4 regions of the Lelliottia sp. genome follow, and region 1 is predicted to be linked to each of the others. Evidence: predicted binding sites of a transcription regulator. Region 1 holds the regulator's gene; each other region holds the start of a gene.
The links. The regulator LexA, encoded in region 1, represses DNA repair genes until DNA is damaged. The targets are predictions, from matches to a motif close to TNCTGTATGTACATACAGNA.

Region 1 (5,951 bases):
TGAGCCCTGAGCAACTCGACTGGTTGCTGCTGGAAGATTCCATGACGAAACGTTTTGAGCAGCAGGGGAAAAACGTCACCGTGACGCTGATTCAGGAAGGATTTGTGTCCGCTGATGAGGTCTCCAGCGAGCTCTCGTTGTTGCCAAAAGAAGAACGCTACTGGCTGCGTGAAATCCTGCTATGCGCGGATGGCGAGCCATGGCTTGCTGGGCGCACCGTCGTTCCGGAATCCACGCTTTCTGGTCCGGAACTGGCTCTGCAAACATTGGGTAAAACCCCGCTGGGACGCTATCTTTTTACGTCGTCCGAGCTCACCCGTGATTTTATTGAAATAGGGCGCGATGCCGATCTGTGGGGACGCCGTTCCCGCCTGCGCTTAAGCGGCAAACCGTTAATGCTGACGGAGCTGTTTTTGCCCGCATCGCCGTTGTACTAAGAGGATATGAAAATGGAGTGGAGTCTGACGCAGGACAAGCTGCTGGCCTTTCACCGCCTGATGCGAACGGATAAACCGATCGGTGCTTTGCTGCTGCTGTGGCCAACGCTGTGGGCACTTTGGGTCGCGACTCCCGGTTTGCCCCCGCTGTGGATCCTGGCGGTGTTCGTGGCGGGCGTTTGGCTAATGCGCGCGGCGGGCTGCGTGGTGAATGATTATGCCGATCGTAAGTTTGACGGACACGTTAAACGCACCGCCAATCGCCCACTGCCCAGCGGCCAGGTATCGGAAAAAGAGGCGCGCACGCTGTTTGTTGTGCTGGTCGTACTCTCTTTCCTGCTGGTGCTCACGCTTAATACCATGACGATTTTGCTCTCGGTGGCGGCGCTGGCGCTGGCGTGGGTGTATCCGTTCATGAAGCGTTATACGCATTTGCCGCAGGTGGTGCTAGGCGCAGCGTTCGGCTGGTCAATTCCCATGGCGTTTGCTGCCGTCAGTGAGTCTGTGCCGCTGAGCTGCTGGCTGATGTTTCTCGCCAACATTTTGTGGGCGGTGGCCTACGACACTCAATACGCTATGGTCGACCGTGATGATGACCTGAAAATCGGCATCAAATCGACGGCGATTCTATTCGGTCGTCACGACAAGCTGATCATTGGGATATTGCAGGTCGCCGTACTGGCGCTGATGGTGGTCATTGGCCGTCTGAACGGGCTGAACTGGGAGTTTTACTGGTCGGTGCTGGTGGCGGGATTGTTGTTTGCGTATCAGCAAAAGCTGATCGCCAGGCGCGATCGTGAAGCCTGCTTTAAAGCCTTCCTGAATAATAACTACGTTGGACTGGTGCTGTTTTTAGGTCTGGCGATGAGTTACTGGTCTTAGGTCAACGCAAAACGGCAACCCCATTGTCGTTTTCGATGTTCCCCCTTCTCCCCGCAGGAGAGGCCTCGGGTGAGGGCATCAGACCGCACAAGGCAAAAGCAAAACGGCAACCATCAGGTTGCCGTTTTAGTTTCCGCACTAAAGCGGATCGCAGAAGCCCGCTACTCGTCCTGCGTTGCACTCTCAATCGTCAAACGCACATCAGACGTAATCAGTTCCGCCAGCATCTGATAAACCTTCATGGTTTCGCCAGGCTCGGCATCTCCGGTATCGCTGATATAGCCTTCGTCACGTAGCGTCAGCACCAGTGAGCTAAACACCGCTTTATCGAAGAATTCTGGTGCGTTGATGCCGTGCAGCACAGACAAACGCTGAGCCAACGTGCGGCTCTCTTTTTCCAGCGTTCCACGGTTAATGGACGGATTAGCGCTCAGCAGCCAGAAGGTGATGGCGTAGCGTTGCAGCGTCTCGCGTGCGCCAGCAGCCAGCAGTTGAAGCGTGCGAGAACGTGACGGATTGATATGCAGCTCATCGCCTTTCACCGCGATCAACCCCTGACGGAGCAACTCTTCGGTCAATTTATCCAGCTCTGCCGCCAGCTCGTCTTTGCTCCAGCGCAGGAATAACTCCGCTTTTAACATCGGGTAAAGCACTTCAACATGACGCAGTATTTCCTGACGGGAAATACGACGGTGCTGAGTAATGATGGCAGCCATCAACGACGGCAGCATCAGCATATGCGCGATATTGTTGCGATAGTACGTCATCAACACCGCCTGCTCGCGCGGCAGAATGATGATGTCACCAATCGTGTCCTTCTCGACCTCGAACTTGTTCATTTGCAGCGCATGGTCGATCAGTTGACCCGCAGTCACAGACGGTACGGTTGAGTCCGTTGAGTACGGAACATGGCGCATCATGTCGAGATAACAATCGAGCTGTTCGGTTAGCTGTTCGCGCGTCAGTGAGCGCTGACGAGAGGCCAGCAGCGCGGTACAACACAGGTTCATGGCGTTAGCCGCACCCGCGTTATTAATGCGCACCATCAAATCGGCAGCAATATTGTTTACCGTAGGCGTCAACCACGCCGGGCGAATGGCTTCGATCGGATCGATAGACTCTCGCCATTCCGGCACGTGATGATTCAGATACGTCATCAGCGGCATCGGTTCGCCAAAGTTTACGTAGCCCTGACCGAGATTACGCAGCTTGCTCAGACCGCGCAGCATCTGCGGTAAGCTCTCTTTCTCTTTCGTCGCGCCACGCAGCTCTTTAGCGTAAGTGCCCACTTCCATCACGTGCTCGTAACCGATATAAATCGGCACCAGCGTAATAGGACGTGTACCGCCGCGCAGCATGGCCTGAATGGTCATCGACAGCGTCCCGGTTTTCGGATCGAGCAGACGACCGGTACGGGAACGACCACCCTCAACAAAGTACTCTACGGAGTAGCCGCGGCTGAACAGTTCGCCCAGATATTCGCGGAAAACCGTTGAATAGAGCTTGTTGCCCTTGAAGGTACGACGAATAAAGAACGCGCCCAGTCGGCGGAAAATCGGACCTGCTGGCCAGAAATTCAGGTTGATCCCGGCGGCGATATGCGGCGGAACCAACCCCTGGTGATAGAGCACGTAGGAGAGCAGCAGATAATCCATGTGGCTGCGGTGGCAGGGCACGTAGACAATCTCATGGCCGTCGTGGGCCAACTGGCGCACACGTTCGGCGTTGTGAACGTTAATCCCCTGGTACAGACGGTTCCAGGTGAAGCTCAGGATACGGTCAGACAGACGGATCATCTCGTAAGAGAAGTTCGCGGCAATCTCTTCCATCAGTGCGATAGCGTTTTGCTGCGCTTTCTCATGGGAGATTTTCTTGCTTCGCGCTTCGTCTTCAACCGCGCGAGCAATCGCTTTGGATGCCAGCAGTTTGTTGAATAGATCCTGACGCGCGGGTAAACGTGGCCCCACAGCGGCTAAACGCTGACGGGCGAAATGCATACGCGCAACGCGTGCCAGTTTTTGGGCAATAATTTTATCGGTGCCGTGCTCATCAGCCATGTGGCGTAACGACACAGACGGCGAGAAACGAACAAAACTATCGCGACCCAACCATGACACCGCAAAGAATTTTTGGACGCCGTTAAGCATGCGCAATGGCGGATTCTCTTCGCCTTTTTGACGCCCTGGACGACGACCAAACATCACCGACACCGGCACCATCTGGACATCCAGGTCGGGGTTACTGCGGTGCAGATCAAGATAGTCGTGGAACAGTTTGATGGACTCTTCCTTCGGCGTGTAATAGGTAAACACGCGCGGCCCGCCGTGGATAAACACATAGCGAGGGAGAAGGGTGCCGTCGATTTCCAGAGGTTCCAAAGGATCTGGTAAATCGTGCGCCAGACATTGGGCGCGCAGCGTGAGTAAGTCTGCCTTCGAGTTATAAGGCAAAACGTACATAATAGGGCGCGAGGTATCGAGCCCTAATTCCAGCGCGGGTTCCGCCGGGATAGACTTACTTTTTACCAGTACGCTTAATGGTAAATTAAGTAATTTGTAGTAAATTCGTGGCCAGCCGGACATAAACGATGTAAAGCCTCTGGTTAATAATGCAATTGCGGCGCAAGGATAACAGAAAGCGCGCAAGATTTCTGTTGTTACCCGTCATACTTCAGGCTGCTGCGAAACCCGCCGCAGCCCTTGTTACTGACGCTAAATTTAATAAAAGGTTCTTTTAATGGCCAATAATACCACTGGGTTTACCCGAATCATCAAAGCTGCCGGATATTCATGGAAAGGTTTCCGCGCGGCATGGATAAATGAAGCCGCCTTCCGGCAAGAAGGCGTTGCCGCAATTATTGCCGTGATTATCGCGTGCTTCCTTGATGTTGATGCTATTACCCGCGTACTTCTCATTAGCTCAGTACTGTTGGTGATGATAGTGGAAATTCTCAACAGCGCTATCGAAGCCGTTGTTGATCGTATTGGCTCTGATTTCCACGAGCTTTCTGGTCGTGCGAAAGACATGGGCTCTGCCGCCGTACTGCTGGCGATTATCATCGCTGCCATTACCTGGGTCACCCTCCTTTGGTCACATTTTCGATAAGCTTTCAGGAATCGAATAAGTCTCTGGTTTTTTGTGCAGTTTTTGATTCCAAATTCGCCTTTGACTGTATATACTCACAGCATAACTGTATATACACCCAGGGGGCGGAATGAAAGCGTTAACGGCCAGACAGCAAGAGGTGTTTGATCTCATCAGGGATCACATCAGCCAGACGGGAATGCCACCCACGCGTGCGGAAATCGCACAGCGCCTGGGCTTCCGTTCACCAAACGCCGCTGAAGAGCATCTTAAAGCGCTGGCACGTAAAGGCGTTCTTGAGATTGTTTCAGGCGCGTCACGCGGTATCCGCTTACTGGTGGAAGAAGAAACGGGCATCCCTCTTATCGGTCGCGTTGCGGCGGGTGAGCCGTTGCTGGCACAGCAGCACATTGAAGGCCATTATCAGGTTGATCCGGGTATGTTTAAGCCGAGCGCAGATTTCTTACTGCGTGTTAGCGGTATGTCCATGAAGGATATTGGTATTCTGGACGGCGATCTGTTGGCAGTACATAAAACTCAGGATGTGCGCAACGGACAGGTTGTGGTTGCGCGTATTGACGACGAAGTCACGGTTAAGCGCCTGAAAAAACAGGGTAACACCGTGCAACTTCTGCCTGAAAACAGTGAGTTTTCTCCTATTGTGGTGGATCTGCGCGAGCAAACCTTCTCTATCGAAGGGTTGGCGGTTGGTGTTATCCGCAACGGTGAATGGCTGTAATTTCTCTCTGACAGGCTGCGTCATCCTCGCAGCCTGACTGTCTTATCTTGCTTCCGGTAATTTCCTATGTCTCTGCTGACAACTTCAGACAAGGCATTATGGCGTCTTGCGCTGCCAATGATTTTTTCCAATATCACCGTTCCTTTGCTTGGACTGGTGGATACGGCCGTCATTGGACATCTTGATTCTCCAGTCTATTTAGGTGGCATCGCGATTGGTGCGATGGCGACCAGCTTCCTCTTTATGCTGCTCCTGTTTTTGCGCATGAGCACGACCGGACTGACCGCCCAGGCCTTTGGCGCGAAAGATCCCGTTCGCCTTGGGCGGGCGCTGATTCAGCCGCTGATCCTGGCGTTAGGTGCCGGGCTTCTGATTGTCGTATTGCGTACACCTCTAATCGATCTGGCGCTGCATATCGTCGGTGGCAGCGAAGCCGTGCTGGAACAGGCGCGCCGTTTTCTGGAGATTCGCTGGCTCAGTGCCCCTGCATCACTCGCTAACCTCGTTCTGCTTGGCTGGCTACTCGGTGTGCAATATGTCCGTGCCCCGGTCATTTTGCTGGTGGTGGGGAATGTCCTGAATATCGTTCTCGATCTGTGGCTGGTGATAGGTTTGCATATGAATGTGCAGGGTGCCGCACTGGCAACCGTTGTCGCGGAATATGCCACGTTCTTTATCGGCTTATGGATGGTCAAACGCGTGCTGGTGATGCGTGGTGTCTCGCTCGCGATGCTGAAAAATGCCTGGCGGGGCAATATGCGCAAGCTGCTGGCGCTGAACCGCGACATCATGTTGCGCTCTCTGTTGCT
Region 2 (5,951 bases), on a different contig from region 1:
TGGCGAACCCGAAAGCGATTATCTATTTTGGTTCCGTCTTCTCCCTGTTTGTCGGTGATGACGTGGGAGCAGGTGCGCGTTGGGGGATTTTCCTGCTGATCGTGGTGGAAACGTTCGCCTGGTTTACCGTGGTGGCAAGTCTGTTCGCGCTCCCGACAATGCGTCGTGGCTATCAGCGCCTGGCGAAATGGATCGACGGCTTTGCCGGCGCACTGTTCGCCGGCTTTGGCATTCATCTCATCATCTCTCGCTAAGCATGACGCGCTGACGCAAGCAGCGCGCCAACCAGCATAAACAGCGAACCAAAGACTTTATTCAGGGCCTTCATCTGCTTAGGCCCTTTAATCCATGCCGCTATTCGCTGCGCCAGCGTCGCATAACCAATCATCACGATAATATCAACAATGATGGTCGTCGCCCCGAGCACCACGTATTGCATCACCTGCGGCTGATGCGGGACGATAAACTGCGGGAACAGCGCGGCCAAAAAGACGATGCTTTTCGGGTTGGTCAGGTTGACGAACACCGCGCGCTTAAACAGATGACCGCGGTTTTGCGTCTGAGCGAGCGTATTCAGGTTGATGGAGCCCGCCGCGCGCCACTGCTGGATGCCCAGCCAAATCAGATAGGCCGCACCCGCCCATTTCAGTACTTCAAAGGCCAGAATCGATTGCGAGAAAAGCGTGCCCAAACCGATGCCGACCAGCACGATATGGATCCCCAAGCCCGTCTGCAAACCGGCGATTGACGCCGCTGCGCCGCGATAACCGTGGCTAATAGAGGTGGTCATGGTATTGATTGCGCCAGAACCCGGTGAAAGGCTCAGGATAATGGATGTCAGCAGGTAAGCGAACCACCACTCGAAGGTCATTTGAAACTCCCGAATCGTCTATTTTTATGCCACAATACGCTATTGTTAGCGCATTTTGTGATGCGTCACGAAAAAACGATATTCCATGGCTTACAGGGGTGGAAACCCAATGTTTCAGCAGAAAAAGGACTGGGAAACACGCGAGAACGCATTTGCTGCTTTCTCCATGGGGCCGCTGACCGATTTCTGGCGTCAGCGCGAAGAAGCCGAGATCATGGGCGTGGACAATGTCCCGGTTCGCTTTGTGCGTTTTCGGGACAGCAAAAACGATCGCGTGATCGTCGTGTGCCCCGGTCGTATTGAAAGCTACGTCAAGTACGCTGAACTGGCTTACGACCTGTTCCATCAGGGTTTTGATGTCCTGATTATCGACCATCGTGGGCAAGGGCGGTCCGGGCGTTTGCTGTCGGACTCGCATCGCGGCCACGTTGATCATTTCAGTGATTATGTCGACGATCTCGCCGCGTTCTGGCAGCAGGAAGTGCAGCCAGGCCCGTGGCGTAAACGTTATATTCTTGCGCACTCTATGGGCGGCGCGATCGCCACGCTGTTTTTACAGCGCTTTCCCCATCATCAGTGCGACGCCATTGCGCTCTCGGCGCCCATGTTCGGCATCGTCATGCGCTTTCCAGACTGGATGGTGCGCCATATTCTCGACTGGGCTGAGGGCCATCAGCGCATTCGCGAGGGCTACGCTATCGGAACCGGACGCTGGCGCGCGTTGCCCTTTGCGATTAACGTGCTGACACACAGTCGGCAACGTTATCGCCGAAATCTGCGTTTCTATGCCGATGAACCGCGTTTGCGCGTGGGCGGCCCAACGTATCACTGGGTGCGTGAAGGTATTCTCGCGGGTGAGTCTGCGCTGGCAGGCGTGGGTGACGATAATACGCCGACACTATTGATTCAGGCAGAAGAGGAGCGTGTGGTGGATAACCGCATGCATGAACGCTTTTGCGAACTGCGCGCTGCGGCGGGTCACCCTTGCGAAGGGGGAAAACCGCTGGTTATACACGGTGCGTTCCATGAGATCCTTTTTGAAAAGGACGCCATGCGCTCAGTCGCGCTAAACGCCATTGTTGAATTTTTCGACAGGCATAACTGATTTTCTATTGAGGTTAAATTTCCCTATGTACCAGGTTGTTGCATCTGACTTAGATGGCACGTTGCTTTCCCCCGATCACACCCTATCGCCGTACGCGAAAGAGACCTTAAAACTCCTGACCGCGCGTGGCGTGAATTTTGTCTTCGCGACAGGTCGCCACCATGTTGACGTCGGTCAAATCCGCGACGGCCTGGAGATTAAGGCGTACATGATCACCTCCAACGGTGCGCGCGTGCACGATACCGATGGCAATTTGATTTTCACTCACGATTTGGATCGCGATATCGCTGCCGATCTGTTCGGCGTTGTGCATGACAACCCGAATATCGTCACTAACGTCTATCGCAACGACGACTGGTTTATGAACCGTCATCGCCCGGATGAGATGCGTTTCTTCAAAGAAGCAGTGTTTAACTACACGCTGTATGAGCCAGCGTTACTGGAGCCGGAAGGGATCAGTAAAGTGTTTTTCGTCTGCGAAACCCACGAAGAGCTGCTGCCGCTGGAGCAGGCGATTAACGCGCGGTGGGGCGACCGCGTGAACGTTAGCTTCTCCACGCTGACCTGTCTTGAAGTGATGGCGGGCGGTGTGTCTAAAGGCCATGCCCTGGAAGCGGTTGCCAAACGCATGGGCTTTGAGCTGAAAGATTGCATCGCCTTTGGCGACGGCATGAACGACGCTGAAATGCTCTCCATGGCGGGCAAAGGCTGCATCATGGAAAACGCGCACCAGCGTTTGAAAGATCTGCACCCGGAGCTGGAAGTGATCGGCACCAACGGCGACAACGCCGTACCGAATTATCTGCGTAAGCTGTTTCTTGAATAATCGTCATAACTGACTAATTAACGCTCAGTTGTCAACCGAAGAGTCCGCTACAATGCCTGTCCTTCTTCCTGAGAGACAAGCATTGTGGCGCTACTCATTATCACCACTATTCTGTGGGCCTTCTCGTTCAGCCTGATCGGTGAATATCTTGCCGGGCATGTCGATAGCTATTTCTCCGTGCTGATGCGCGTAGGGCTGGCGGCGCTGGTGTTCCTGCCCTTTCTGCGTCTGCGCGGGCAAACGTTCAAAACCATTCTGCTGTATATGCTGGTGGGCGCGATGCAGCTCGGCATCATGTATCTGTTCAGCTTCCGCGCGTATGTCTATCTGTCGGTATCAGAATTCCTGCTGTTCACCGTGCTGACGCCGCTCTATATCACGCTCATTTATGATTTGCTGAGCAAGCGACGCTTACGCTGGGGCTACGTGCTGAGCGCGCTGTTGGCCGTGGCGGGCGCAGCGATTATTCGCTACGACAAAGTGAGCGATCACTTCTGGACCGGGCTGATGTTCGTTCAGCTCGCGAACATCAGCTTTGCGATTGGCATGGTTGGCTATAAACGCCTGATGGAAACCCGCCCGATGCCGCAGCACAATGCCTTTGCGTGGTTCTATATGGGGGCGCTTATTGTCGCGGTTGTTGCGTGGTTCATGCTGGGTAATCCGCAGAAATTGCCAACTACCACGGTGCAGTGGAGCGTGCTGATTTGGCTGGGCGTGGTCGCGTCGGGGCTGGGCTATTTTATGTGGAACTACGGCGCTACGCAGGTAGACGCCGGAACGCTGGGTATTATGAACAACGTTCACGTGCCCGCAGGCCTGCTGGTGAACCTGGCCATCTGGCAGGAACAGCCGCACTGGCCGAGCTTTATCATTGGGGGAACGGTGATCCTGGCTTCACTGTGGGTGCATCGCCATTGGGTCGCTCCGCGCTCCGAACAAACGGCAGATGGTCGCAAGCGTGATTCCGCGCTGAACGAATAAACGCTTCCGTGACCGGCTGACGCTGCTCGCCATCGCGCACGGCGGAGTACAGCCGGCTCCATAATCCCTCGCCCAGGGTTTTGGTGACCACCAGACCCTGGCGCTCAAAACTCTCTACCACCCAGTGCGGCAGCGCCGCAATACCCATTCTCGCCGCCACCATCTGAATCAATAGCAGCGTGTTATCGACGCTTTTCAGATTCGGGCTGATGCCCGCCGGCTGCAGGAAATGCCGCCAGATATCCAGACGACTGCGCTGTACCGGATAAATCAGCAGCGTTTCGGTCGCCAAATCTTCCGGCGTGACGCGCGTTTTCGCCGCCAGCGGATGGTCCGGAGCCAACACCAGACGCACTTCATAATCAAACATCGGTGAGTAGTGCAGCCCACTGCGCGGCAGAATATCGGATGTCATCACCAGATCCAGTTCGCCCTGCTGAAGCGACGGCTGGGGGTCAAACGTCATTCCCGATTTAAAGTCCATCTCCACCTGCGGCCAGTGCTGGCGGAAATTCTCAAGCGCGGGCGTCAGCCACTGAATACAGCTGTGACACTCAATGGCGATGCGCAATTTCGTTTGCTGTGGCTCATTGCAGGACTGCAGCGCGGTGGCGATCTGCGGCAACACCTGATTGGCGAGCTGGAGCAAAATTTCACCCTGCGGCGTAAAGCGCAGCGGCTGACTCTTACGCACGAACAGGCGAAAGCCAAGGCGTTGTTCCAGATCGCTGAACTGGTGTGACAGCGCAGATTGCGTCTGATGCAGCGTGGCCGCCGCCGCAGCGAGCGACCCGCAATTCCGCAACGCTTGTAGCGTTTTCAGGTGTTTTATCTCGATCATGAAAGTCCTTCACTTCGGCATGAGTATTTTGCGCTTGAGGAATATACAGTAACCGCCAATTATGGATGTGTAAACATCTGGACGTCCAAACTCGTCATATTTCGACTTGCAGATGCGTTGGCGTCCTCGCTTACCCCAGTCACTTACTTCAGTAAGCTCCTGGGGATGCGCTGCGGGGCCGCCTTCCTGCCAGCCGAACTGTTTAGAGTTTGCCTTCAGATTCAATGAATTCTTAGAGGAATGACACATGACTGTAATCAACCACACTCTCGGTTTCCCTCGTGTTGGCTTGCGCCGCGAACTGAAAAAAGCACAAGAAAGTTACTGGGCGGGTCAATCCACCCGCGAAGAGCTGCTGGCCGTTGGCCGCGAGCTGCGTGCTCGCCACTGGGATCAGCAAAAACAGGCGGGGATTGATCTGCTGCCGGTGGGCGATTTTGCCTGGTACGACCATGTTCTGACCACCAGCCTGCTGCTTGGCAACGTGCCGGCTCGTCATCAGAACAAAGATGGATCGGTGGATATCGACACCCTGTTCCGCCTGGGCCGTGGACGTGCGCCAACCGGCGAGCCAGCGGCGGCGGCAGAAATGACCAAATGGTTTAACACCAACTATCACTATATGGTTCCAGAGTTCGTGAAAGGCCAGCAGTTCAAACTGACCTGGACGCAGCTACTGGATGAAGTTGACGAAGCGCTGGCGCTGGGCCACAGCATTAAACCGGTTCTGCTCGGACCGGTCACGTATCTGTGGCTGGGTAAAGTGAAAGGCGAGCAGTTTGACCGCCTGAGCCTGCTGAGCGACATTTTGCCGGTGTACCAACAGGTGCTGGCTGAACTGGCAAAACGCGGCGTTGAGTGGGTACAAATCGACGAACCCGCGCTGGTGCTGGAGTTGCCGCAGGAATGGCTGGATGCGTTTAAACCAGCTTACGACGCACTAACGGGCCAGACCAAACTGCTGCTGACCACCTATTTCGAAGGCGTCACGCCGAATCTCGATACCATCACCGCGCTGCCAGTGCAGGGTCTGCACGTGGATCTGGTTCACGGCAAAGATGAGGTGGCTGAACTCAACAAACGTCTGCCGTCCGACTGGCTACTGTCTGCGGGCCTGGTGAACGGGCGTAACGTCTGGCGCGCCGATCTGACCGAGAAATACGCGCAGATTAAAGACATCGTAGGCAAACGCGATCTGTGGGTTGCCTCTTCGTGCTCTCTGCTGCACAGCCCGATCGATCTGAACGTCGAAACGCGACTGGATGCGGAAGTGAAAAGCTGGTTCGCCTTCGCCCTGCAAAAATGTGAAGAACTGGCTCTGCTG
Region 3 (5,951 bases), on a different contig from region 1:
GCTTTGGCGTGAGCGGTGCGGCGGTGCTGTGCAGCGATTCCGTTGCTGATTATCTGCTGCAGTTCGCGCGACATCTGATCTACAGCACCAGTATGCCGCCCGCGCAGGCCGTGGCGCTCCAGGCCGCGTTGAAGGTCATTCGAAGCGATGATGGTGAGCAGCGGCGGCAAACGCTGGCGGCGCTCATTCAGCGTTTCCGTGCAGGTGTACGGGATTTGCCCTATCAGACAACCGATTCGCACAGCGCGATTCAACCGCTGATCGTGGGCGAAAACAGTCGTGCGTTGACGCTGGCGCAACAGTTGCGTGAGCGCAATGTGTGGGTGACGGCGATTCGCCCGCCAACCGTCCCGGCGGGAACCGCGCGGCTGCGTCTGACGCTGACGGCGGCGCACCTGACGCAGGACATCGATAACGTGCTGGAGGCGCTGTATGCCGCAGGTTAATAAGCAGGCCATTGCGTCCGCCTTTGGCCGGGCGGCGCGGTGCTATTCCCAACACGATGAACTCCAGCGCCAGAGCGCGCAGGGGCTGTATGCATTTCTCGGTGATCAACGTTTTAACGCCGTGCTGGATGCCGGGTGTGGACCGGGGACAAACAGCCGCGTCTGGCGGGAAAGAGGCAGCCACGTCACGGCGTTCGACCTTTCCCCGCAGATGATCGAGCAGGCCCGTTATCAGCAGGCAGCGGACGATTATCAGGTGGGGGACATCGAATCCATGACTTTGCCTGACGCCCAGTTTGACCTGGTCTGGAGCCACCTCGCGGTGCAATGGTGCGCCAGCCTGCCGCAGGCGCTACGGGAGCTGTATCGGGTGACGCGTCCAGGCGGAACGCTGGCTTTTACCACGCTGCTGGCCAATTCGCTGCCGGAACTCAATCAGGCGTGGCAGGCGGTGGATGAGCGGCCTCATGCCAACCGGTTTTTGTCCGAGGCAGAGGTGATTTCCGCCCTGCAGGGTTGGCGGTATCGGGCGACCGCGCAGACCGTGACGCTGACCTTCGTGGATGCGCTCAGTGCTATGCGATCGCTGAAGGGCATCGGCGCAACGCATTTGCATGACGGGCGCGGGCGCAAACCATTGACGCGCGGTGAGCTTCAGCGGCTGGAGTTCGCCTGGCCGCAGCAGCGGGGTGAATTCCCACTCTCTTATCAACTTTTCCATGGAATTATCGAACGTGATTGAACGCTTTTTTGTCACCGGGACAGACACCGAAGTAGGGAAAACCGTGGCCAGCTGTGCCTTGCTGCAGGCCGCGCGTTTACAGGGATTCAAGACCGTTGGATACAAACCGGTCGCCTCTGGCAGCGAGATGACGGCAGAAGGGCTGCGCAATACTGACGCGTTAGCGCTGCAACGAAATAGCAGCGTGGCACTGTCGTATCAGGCCGTAAATCCCTATACCTTTGCGGAACCGACCTCGCCGCACATTGTGAGCGCCGATGAGCAGCGCCCAATCTCGTTTTCTGTGCTCTCCGCGGGTCTGCGGTCGCTTGAGGAACAGGCCGAATGGGTACTTGTTGAAGGGGCGGGCGGCTGGTTTACCCCGCTCAGTGATGACCTGACTTTTGCCGACTGGGTGGCGGGCGAACAGCTGCCGGTAATTTTGGTCGTTGGTATCAAGCTTGGTTGTATTAACCATGCGATGCTCACCGCATTAGCGGTGAAACAGTCAGGTCTGCGTCTTGCAGGTTGGATTGCCAACGATGTGGTTGCGCCCGGAAAACGTCATCATGAATATCTGGCGACGCTTAAGAACTGCATCCATGCGCCATTTCTCGGCGAAATACCCTGGCTTGCCGACGCGGCTGAAAACGCGGAGACGGGACATTATCTCGATCTCAGCGCCTTGCATCCAGCGTCATCCAGTGGGCAATAAGCTCGTCATTCAGCTCAGTAACGTGGCCCTGCGCCACGTTACGTCCGCGATACAGCATGCAAAAACGGTCGGCGACACGGCGGATAAACGACAGCTGTTGTTCCGCCAGTAAAACCGTCATACCCAAATCTCGATTTAAACGCGCCAGAAGTAGCCCCAGCCTGTGGGCAAACGTCGGGCTGGCCCCGTGCATCGGTTCGTCCAGAATCAGCAGGCGAGGGCGACTGACCAGCGCATTGGCCAGCGCCAGCTGGTATTTGTCATCCGGTGATAATCCCATCGCACGGGCCTGTCGTAGTGGCCACAGTTGCGGCAGCAGGTCATACATTTCGCTGCTGGCCGTCGCGTCGGATTTCCCCTGCGCGCGCATTGCGACATGCAAATTTTCCTCAACCGTGAGCTGCGAAAATATCCGCCGATCCTGCGTGACATACCCGATCCCAGGTAATTCGCTGCGCTCACGCGTAGCGCCCAGCAGATCCTGTGGTGGTGCGCCCGCTTCATGCCAGATAATGGAACCGCTCTCTACCGGAAGTTGCCCGGTGATGCAGTTGATCAGGGTGGTTTTTCCCATTCCGGGCAGCCCGACCACGCCTGTACACATCCCTGGCGGCAAATCGAGATCAATGTTCCACAGCGTGTGTTCGCTCCCGTAAAACTGATTTATTGCGCGCAGACTCAGCATAATTCACTCCTTAAAAAACGCGTGGGCGAGATGTCATAATGATTCTGCAAAACCCTTGCCATATCCGAAAATCGACTTGAATAAGCTGTTTTTTTCGGACTATGTCACTGCTAACGCGATGCACAGAAGCGGATTTGCACACCTTCGGTGCCACAGAGGATGGGTCGTGGTGCAGCGAGGATCGCGGAAATGTGAGTAAGATCTCACCGGTCGTATATGATCCGCTCAACTGTTAATCATCGAAAAAGAGCTATAAATATTTTTTACGGACAGGCTTTTGGGAAAAACCGGGACTTTGCGGAGTGGCTGTCTACTTGGGCTGGAAGCAGTTATCCACTATTCCTGTGGATAACCATGTGCATTAGGGTTAGAAAACTTCAGGTAAGCGAGAGAATACGCGGCCTGCGCATGAATTGATGCGAAACGCGGCTTTAAGAAATATCCTCTATTAATTAATGCGTTAGACAAAAGCAATCATCGTAATGAAAGTGTCATCTGCGAGCTTAAATCTGACTTTACCCTGCTTGACAAATGTTAAAAGTGGAAATGTTCTGGGGATAAACCCCTCAGGCTGGTGTTTTATAGTGCCGTAGTCTGGATATTGACCACTTTTTCGCTGATTCACCGGATGCAGTACCAAATATCGTTACATGCCACTGGATTTACATCCAGTATTTTTTACTGGCAAATTTGCCAGTCACGCGTAAAATTACTCACCTGCCGCTTTTATCGTCATCAGGTTGTTGCCCATGAGTAAAATGTTCAAATTGAATTCTGCCTTCCGTCCTTCTGGCGATCAGCCAGATGCGATCCGTCGCCTGAAAGAGGGGCTGGAAGACGGGCTTGCACATCAAACGCTGCTGGGCGTAACCGGGTCGGGTAAAACGTTTACCGTCGCCAATGTGATTGCCGATCTGCAGCGCCCCACGATGGTGCTGGCACCCAACAAAACCCTGGCGGCGCAGCTTTATGGTGAGATGAAAGAGTTCTTCCCGGATAACGCCGTGGAATATTTCGTCTCCTACTACGATTATTATCAGCCCGAAGCCTACGTCCCGAGTTCGGATACCTTTATCGAGAAAGATGCGTCTGTGAACGAGCATATCGAACAGATGCGTCTGTCGGCGACCAAGGCATTGCTTGAGCGTCGAGACGTCATTGTGGTGGCCTCTGTGTCCGCTATTTACGGCCTGGGTGATCCCGATCTGTATCTGAAAATGATGTTGCACCTGACCAACGGGATGATCATCGATCAGCGCGCCATTTTGCGGCGACTGGCGGAGCTGCAATATGCCCGTAACGATCAGGCGTTCCAGCGCGGGACGTTCCGCGTGCGGGGCGAAGTGATTGATATCTTCCCGGCAGAATCCGACGATCTGGCGTTACGCGTTGAGCTTTTTGATGAAGAAGTCGAGCGGCTGTCGCTTTTCGATCCGCTCACCGGCCATGTTGATTCGGTTATTCAGCGCTTCACCGTCTATCCGAAAACCCACTACGTCACCCCGCGCGAGCGTATTGTGCAGGCGATGGAAGACATCAAGGTCGAACTGGCCGAGCGACGCAAAGTGCTGCTGGAAAATAACAAACTGCTCGAAGAGCAGCGTTTAAGCCAGCGTACGCAGTTCGATCTGGAGATGATGAACGAGCTGGGCTACTGCTCGGGTATCGAAAACTATTCACGCTACCTTTCGGGTCGTGGGCCTGGCGAAGCGCCACCGACGCTGTTTGATTATCTGCCTGCCGATGGGCTGCTGGTGGTGGACGAATCCCACGTGACGATTCCGCAAATTGGCGGCATGTACCGTGGCGACCGTGCGCGTAAAGAGACGTTGGTGGAGTATGGTTTCCGCCTGCCGTCGGCGCTGGATAACCGTCCAATGAAGTTTGAAGAGTTCGAAGCGCTGGCCCCGCAGACCATCTATGTCTCCGCGACGCCGGGCAACTACGAGCTGGAAAAATCAGGCGAAGATGTGGTGGATCAGGTGGTGCGTCCGACCGGCCTGCTGGATCCCATTATCGAAGTCCGTCCTGTGGGAACTCAGGTGGACGATCTGCTTTCTGAAATCCGTGCGCGCGCCATTATCAACGAGCGCGTGCTGGTCACGACGCTCACCAAGCGTATGGCAGAAGATCTGACCGAATACCTTGAAGAGCACGGCGAGCGCGTGCGTTATCTGCACTCGGATATCGACACCGTCGAGCGTATGGAGATCATCCGCGATTTGCGACTCGGTGAATTTGACGTGCTGGTCGGCATCAACCTGTTACGAGAAGGTCTGGACATGCCAGAAGTGTCGCTGGTGGCGATTCTGGATGCCGATAAAGAGGGCTTCCTGCGTTCTGAGCGTTCGCTTATTCAGACCATTGGCCGTGCTGCGCGTAACATCAACGGTAAAGCCATTTTGTATGGTGATAGAATTACGGCGTCGATGGCGAAAGCGATTAGCGAAACAGAGCGTCGCCGCGAGAAGCAGCATCAGTACAACCTGGATAACGGCATTGTGCCGCAGGGCTTGAACAAGAAAGTGGTGGATATTCTGGCGCTGGGCCAGGGTCTGGCGAAAACCAAAGCCAAAGGCCGTGGCAAATCGCGCTCACCGGTTGAGGCCGATCCGGTCGAACTGGTGCTGACGCCAAAAGCGCTGCAGCAGAAAATTCACGAGCTGGAAGGGTTAATGATGCAGCACGCACAAAACCTGGAGTTTGAAGAAGCCGCGCAAGTCCGCGATCAGCTTCATCAGCTACGGGAATTGTTTATTGCGGCGTCGTAGCTCAAAGCAAAATGGCAGCGCGAGGCTGCCATTTTTAGTGTCCCCGAGGGCTAAGAAATTCCCCCAAAGTGATCATTTGCACAATGACTCGCGCTAACCCAATTCCTGAATGGCTTTCTCCAGCGCCAGGCGCAGTAAATGGCGGTCATGGCGATACTTGATATCGCTTGCTTCCAGCGGCTCCTGCACGACGACGCGGCCATCCATTCCGGAAACATCAACGTTTGGCCCTACGACGACACCGTCGATAATTTTCTTCCCGACATACTGTTCCATCAGATGCAGTTTATCTGCCAGCGACAGGCTGGCGGCGGCGGGACTCAGTTCGCGCCCCAGATTGCCGATATAGACCATCGGCGCAGGGGTTCTGCGCAGCGCTTGTGCCAACTCTTTGACCAGCAAAAGCGGCATCAGACTGGTGTAGAAGCTGCCAGGACCAATCAGGATCAGGTCGGCTTCAGCAATGGCTTCAATCGCTTCACGCGTGGCGGGAACATTCGGATAGGTCATCAGCTCTTTTGGCGGCACGACAAGCTGATCGATATTCACCTCGCCGTAGACTTCATGGCCATCCACATCAATCGCCATCAAATCGACCGGTTGTTCTGACATT
Region 4 (5,951 bases), on a different contig from region 1:
ATCTCTTAACACAATCTCTGCGTGATCCAACGTGTAATCTCTTTCAGCCCTTTGTCAAAGTTCTGATACACCGGACTGAAGGGGATCTCCAGCAGTTTGCCATCCGAAGATGACGACGTGATTAAACGCGACTCTTCTTCCGGGCTGAACGGGTCATTTTTCCAGAAACCCGACATCATCGGGGTTGGGCAACGACGCCCCAGCAAACCCTGTGTTTTTAACGAGTAACGGTTCAGTTCTACGCGCAGCGCTTCATCTGATGCATCATGCATGCCAAGGCGGCTTGCCAGTACGTCCAGATACATTTCCGGCACACTTGCCTGACGCTGCGGATCGCTGAGTAACGCGTGGACTACCGGCCCAAGACACGCGACCGCTTTCAGACGGGACGACTCCAGATACGCCAGGCGCACCGCGACGTTGGCCCCAAAACGGAAGCCAAATGCCGCCACGCGGGTGTGATCCACCCACGGAATATTCTCGAGCGCTTTCAGCGCATGCTGGTGCAGCAAACTGGAATCTTGCGTCAGTTTCCATTTCGATGAAAACCCGATCGACGGCATATCCAGCGTCAGCATCGCGATCCCTTTTGGTGCGAAGTAACGCTCAAACAGGCTGTAATAGTCAATTTGCAAGGAGTCGAGACCGCCGCACATCAGCACCGTCGGGAACGGGCCTTCGCCTGGTGGCATATGCAAGAATCCGGTCACCGATGCTCCGCCGGGGATAGGGAATTCGATTTCACGCATATTGCAGGGCAATCGCTGTGCCGCTTCTTCGTAAGCACGATTCGCCAGCGCCTGCGCTTGTTCAGCCAGGTCATCGCCTTTGAGATGGGGATAGGCCGCAATGCTGTAGAGATTGGCGGCGTGCAGCCAGTGTTGACCGCTGAGGGTTTGATCTGGCTCCTGCGTCGCCTTTTGCTGCCAGACCATCGCCTGCGTGGCCCACTCGTAGATCCAGTTTCCGCCACGATACCCCACAACGGTATCGTAAAGTTCACTGTCGGTACGGTCGGCTTCGCTCATGACGATACGTGCCTGGACTTCGAGGATCTCACGCGCGTCAATACCGCGCCAAATCCACATCAGGCGGTTGATCATGCGATACCAGTGCGGCACGGTTTTGCCATCCAGAGCGGACTGAACTGCGGGCTGAGTGCCGGGGTTGAAACGACGCACCAGCGTCGACGTTTCCGGGTGCTTGAAACGGGGTTTGAACAGGGTTTCGCTGAGATTCGCCTGAGTCATTGCGCTCTGCCTCCATGATGACGTGTCATAGCGGCTATTGTAACGCGGTGCAGGCTAAATAAAACAACGCCCGGCATCACCGGGCGTTAAAAATAATGTCGAGGCGGTATTAGCGGCCTGAAATTGGCGGGACGAAGGCCACGCCCATATCCCATGGCTGTTCAATCCAGGTATCCTGCGGGATGTCGATAACGTAATCGTCAACCAGCGGCTGACCGGCCGGTTTAGCGAAAATCGTGACGAAATGCGCTTTTGGATACATGTCGCGGATCGCAACGGCGGTACCGCCGGTGTCGACCAGATCATCAATCACGATAAAGCCTTCGCCATCGCCTTCAGCGCGTTTCAGCACGGTCAGCTCACGCTGGTTATCATGGTCATAGCTGGAGATGCAAACGGTATCCACATGACGAATACCCAGTTCACGAGCCAGCAGTGCGCCTGGCACCAAACCGCCACGGCTAACGGCAATAATGCCTTTCCACTGTTCAGAAGGCATCAGACGCGCAGCAAGCTTGCGGGCGTGAATCTGCAACATGTCCCAGGTGACGACGTATTTTTCGCTCATGTGAAGTGTCCCAGCCTGTGTATATACGGCTTAAAAAGTGTTCGAGGGGGAAATAGGTTGCGCGAGATTATAGAGATCTGACGCGCTAAAAACCAGTATAAAGCGGCGCTGGCCGGAGTTTTTACTTGCATTATGCTAGCAGCAGACGGAGAAAGTGGTATTCTCGACCTTATCTCGCAAGCCCGACTTGTGGTGACTATTAATCTGCTAACCCTGTGACCTGCAAGCTTGTTGCAGCGCCACGACAAGGAGACTCATCGTGTCTGAACTGTCTCAATTATCTCCACAGCCGCTGTGGGATATTTTTGCCAAAATCTGTTCCATTCCTCACCCGTCCTATCACGAAGAACAGCTTGCCGAACATATTATGGGCTGGGCGAAGGAAAAAGGCCTGCACGCTGAACGCGACCAGGTTGGCAATATTCTGATTCGTAAAGCGGCTACCGCAGGGATGGAAAACCGTAAACCGGTTGTGCTTCAGGCGCACCTGGACATGGTTCCGCAGAAGAACAACGACACCGAACACGACTTCACCAAAGATCCGATTCAGCCGTACATTGACGGTGAGTGGATCAAAGCGCGCGGCACTACGCTTGGCGCAGACAACGGTATCGGTATGGCATCTGCGCTGGCCGTGCTGGCCGACGATCGCGTTGAACACGGTCCGCTTGAAGTGCTGCTGACCATGACCGAAGAAGCGGGCATGGACGGCGCATTTGGTTTGCAAGCCAACTGGCTGCAGGCGGATATCCTGATCAACACCGACTCCGAAGAAGAAGGTGAGATCTACATGGGTTGCGCAGGCGGGATTGATTTTATCTCTACGCTGCCGCTGTCCCGTGAAGCGGTTCCGGCTGGTTTCCAGACCTTCAAGCTGACGCTGAAAGGGCTGAAAGGCGGTCACTCAGGCGGTGATATTCACCTGGGCCTGGGCAATGCCAACAAACTGCTGGCGCGCTTCCTGGCGGGTCATGCAGACGAACTGGATCTGCGTCTGGTGGATTTCAACGGCGGTACGCTGCGTAACGCGATCCCGCGTGAAGCCTTCGCGACCGTTGCCATTGCCGCGGATAAAGTCGATGCGCTGAAAAACCTCTCGACCGAGTATCTGGATATCCTGAAAAACGAACTGGCCGCGAAAGAGAAAAATCTGACCGTGGTTCTGGAAGCCGTCTCCAGCGATAAAGCGGCGCTGACCAAACAGTCACGCGACAGCTTTGTCCAGTTGCTGAACGCAACGCCAAACGGCGTGATTCGCAACTCTGACGTGGCGAAAGGCGTGGTGGAAACCTCCCTGAACGTGGGCGTTGTGACCATGAGCGACGACAGCGCAGAAATCATCTGCCTGATCCGTTCTCTTATCGACAGCGGTAAAGAGTACGTGGTGAGCATGCTGGAATCATTGGGCAAACTGTCTGGCGCGAAAACGTCCGCTAAAGGCAGCTACCCAGGCTGGCAGCCAGACGCAAGTTCTCCGGTGATGGCACTGGTGCGCGAGACTTATCAGCGTCTGTTCAACAGCACACCAAATATTCAGGTGATCCACGCCGGTCTGGAGTGCGGTCTGTTCAAAAAACCGTACCCGGATATGGATATGGTGTCCATTGGGCCGACCATCACCGGGCCGCACTCCCCGGATGAACAGGTTCATATCGAAAGCGTGGGCCACTACTGGACGCTGCTGACCGAACTGCTGAAATCCATTCCGGCAAAATAATCGCCCTCTCTTAAGAGAGTGACATGAAAAGCCCGGTTAGCGCCGGGCTTTTTATAGCCCCAGCACCAGTTGTCGCTCAATCTGCGGATCGAGCAGCGTGACATGCAGGCCCACCAGCCTGACTCCCCTTCCCGCGCGGCGTTCTTGCCAGGTTTTCTTTGCGGTCGCAATCAGATCGTCTTTGTTGAGTTTCGGCCAGACGTGTTCCTGCGTGGTTTGCTGGAAATCGTTAAATTTCAGCTTCACGCCCTGGCGCGCAATCAGCAGATCCGGCTTCACTTTTGCCAGCCGCCGTTCCAGCTCGGGATAAAGCTGTTCGGTGATAATCGTTTCGCATTCGCTCCAGTCGTGAATATCGTCTGCCAGCGTGCGCTCGACACCCACGGATTTGCGCAGGCGTTCATTGTTGATACTGCGCTCGTCAATCCCCTGACTGCGCTCCCACAGCACGCGCCCAAACTTACCAAAACGCTTGAGCAGCATTGCCAGATCGCTTTTCTGCACGTCTTCACAGGTGCGCAGCCCCAGGTTTTCCAGCTTAGCGGCGGAGACTTTGCCGACACCGGGGATTTTACTCAGCGGCAGAGTTTTCAAAAAATGGGGAACCGCATCGGGCGTGATCACGTACTGGCCGTTAGGTTTGTTGAGATCCGAGGCGATTTTGGCGAGAAACTTTACCGGCGCGATTCCCGCCGAAGCGGTGAGATTCAGTTCATCAGAAATGGTCTGGCGGATCTCTTGTGCCATTAGCGTGGCGGAACCGTGGCAGTGCGGGCTGTCCGTCACATCCAGATAAGCTTCGTCCAGCGACAGCGGTTCAATAAGCGAGGTGTAACGGGAGAAGATTTCCTGAATACGAACCGAGGCCTCTTTATAAGCGTCGAAACGGCCGGGTAGCAGAATCAGTTGAGGGCAGAGCTTGAGCGCCATCGCTGTAGGCATTGCGCTACGCACGCCAAATTTGCGCGCCGGATAATTGGCGGTGCTGATTACGCCACGCTTGACGCGGCTACCGCCAATCGCGATGGGGACATCCCGCAACGCCGGATTGTCTCGCATCTCCACTGCGGCAAAAAAGCAGTCCATATCGACATGGATTATTTTGCGCATAGTAAGCCCTCACTCATCACTGGATAAGTATACAGTAAAAGTTTGAGTATTGAGAAGCACTCTGTCACGCAGGCAATTGCCCGAATAAGGCGCGCTTTTACACTGTTCTTACAGTTATTCCGCCGCGAATGCGGTATAAAGAAAACTATTTTGTAAACTCATGGCTTCGCGCTTGCGAAAAAATTCAGCGATGCTAATGTGAGCGCTCCTAATCCAGATAATTCTGATTTCGGGTCTCTTTTGCCGTCCTGGCAAGTTGGTTTGGCTTTATCAAGGAACTTGTAGTATGCGTAAAATCGCATTGTTCATTGCGATGCTTCTGATTCCGTGTCTCTCGTTTGCTGGGCTATTAAGTAGCAACAGTTCAACAACACCAATCAGCAAAGAATATAAACAGCAGTTAATGGGATCACCGGTTTATATTCAGATCTTCAAGGAAGAACGCACACTCGATCTATTTGTCAAAATGGGCGAGACATATCAACTGCTTGATAGCTACAAAATCTGTAGTTATTCCGGCGGGTTAGGTCCGAAACAGCGTCAGGGTGATTTCAAAAGTCCTGAAGGGTTCTACACCGTTCAACGTAATCAGCTCAAACCTGACAGCCGCTTTTATAAAGCCATTAATATCGGCTTCCCGAACGCCTATGACCGTGCACACGGTTACGATGGCAAATACCTGATGATTCACGGTGCCTGTGTGTCTATTGGCTGTTATGCCATGACGGACGGCGGTATTGATGAGATTTTCCAGTTTGTGACTGGCGCACTGGTGTTTGGTCAGGCGGGCGTGCAGGTGAGCATTTATCCGTTCAGAATGACGGATGCCAACATGCAGCGCCATAAGTTCTCGACCTACTCGGAGTTCTGGAAACAGCTAAAACCGGGCTATGACTACTTCGAGCAGACGCATAAACCGCCAACCGTTTCGGTTGCAGATGGACGCTACATCGTCAGCAAACCGCTGAGTCACGAAGTCGTCCATCCACAGCTGGCGTCAAATTACGCGGTCCCCGAGACAAAATAAGACCCACTCGCCTGGCATAATCTTTTGCCAGGTTTCATTGCCCGTCAGTGGCTGAGTGGCGATCACCGTAACCACATCGTTAGGTGTGGTCTCCGTTTGAAAATCAATTTCCACATCCTGATCGAGCAGCTTCGCGACACCAAACGGCGCGCGGCGCGTTATCCAAAACAGATTGGTCGAGCAGAACGCCATCACGTAGCGCCCATCCGACAGCAGCATATTAAAGACCCCCTTCTCACGCAGCTCACAGGCCAGCGAGCCGATGTATTTGAACACGGC

Region 2: metR (HTH-type transcriptional regulator MetR) is a predicted target of LexA. The motif match lies at 4,659-4,678, and genes of this name have one in related genera.
Region 3: uvrB (excinuclease ABC subunit UvrB) is a predicted target of LexA. The motif match lies at 3,222-3,241, and genes of this name have one in related genera.
Region 4: dinB (DNA polymerase IV) is a predicted target of LexA. The motif match lies at 4,663-4,682, and genes of this name have one in related genera.

What each region holds. Positions count from the first base shown of each region.
Region 1 is NZ_JAZQNX010000026.1:32,171-38,121, forward strand. Features, by position in the region: gene ubiC (chorismate lyase) at 1-437, shown strand, start outside; gene ubiA (4-hydroxybenzoate octaprenyltransferase) at 450-1,319, shown strand; gene plsB (glycerol-3-phosphate 1-O-acyltransferase PlsB) at 1,481-3,901, opposite strand; gene ACKI5T_RS14185 (diacylglycerol kinase) at 4,056-4,424, shown strand; gene lexA (transcriptional repressor LexA) at 4,534-5,142, shown strand; gene dinF (MATE family efflux transporter DinF) at 5,209-5,951, shown strand, end outside.
Region 2 is NZ_JAZQNX010000037.1:25,398-31,348, reverse strand. Features, by position in the region: gene rhtC (threonine export protein RhtC) at 1-254, shown strand, start outside; gene rhtB (homoserine/homoserine lactone efflux protein) at 251-871, opposite strand; gene pldB (lysophospholipase L2) at 981-1,976, shown strand; gene yigL (sugar/pyridoxal phosphate phosphatase YigL) at 2,002-2,802, shown strand; gene ACKI5T_RS17890 (carboxylate/amino acid/amine transporter) at 2,887-3,786, shown strand; gene metR (HTH-type transcriptional regulator MetR) at 3,674-4,627, opposite strand; gene metE (5-methyltetrahydropteroyltriglutamate--homocysteine S-methyltransferase) at 4,875-5,951, shown strand, end outside.
Region 3 is NZ_JAZQNX010000008.1:193,392-199,342, forward strand. Features, by position in the region: gene bioF (8-amino-7-oxononanoate synthase) at 1-446, shown strand, start outside; gene bioC (malonyl-ACP O-methyltransferase BioC) at 433-1,188, shown strand; gene bioD (dethiobiotin synthase) at 1,181-1,882, shown strand; gene ACKI5T_RS05790 (ABC transporter ATP-binding protein) at 1,845-2,567, opposite strand; gene uvrB (excinuclease ABC subunit UvrB) at 3,317-5,338, shown strand; gene yvcK (uridine diphosphate-N-acetylglucosamine-binding protein YvcK) at 5,432-5,951, opposite strand, start outside.
Region 4 is NZ_JAZQNX010000042.1:33,687-39,637, forward strand. Features, by position in the region: gene frsA (esterase FrsA) at 6-1,250, opposite strand; gene gpt (xanthine phosphoribosyltransferase) at 1,360-1,818, opposite strand; gene pepD (cytosol nonspecific dipeptidase) at 2,078-3,535, shown strand; gene dinB (DNA polymerase IV) at 3,587-4,645, opposite strand; gene dpaA (peptidoglycan meso-diaminopimelic acid protein amidase) at 4,932-5,672, shown strand; gene ACKI5T_RS19910 (class II glutamine amidotransferase) at 5,643-5,951, opposite strand, start outside.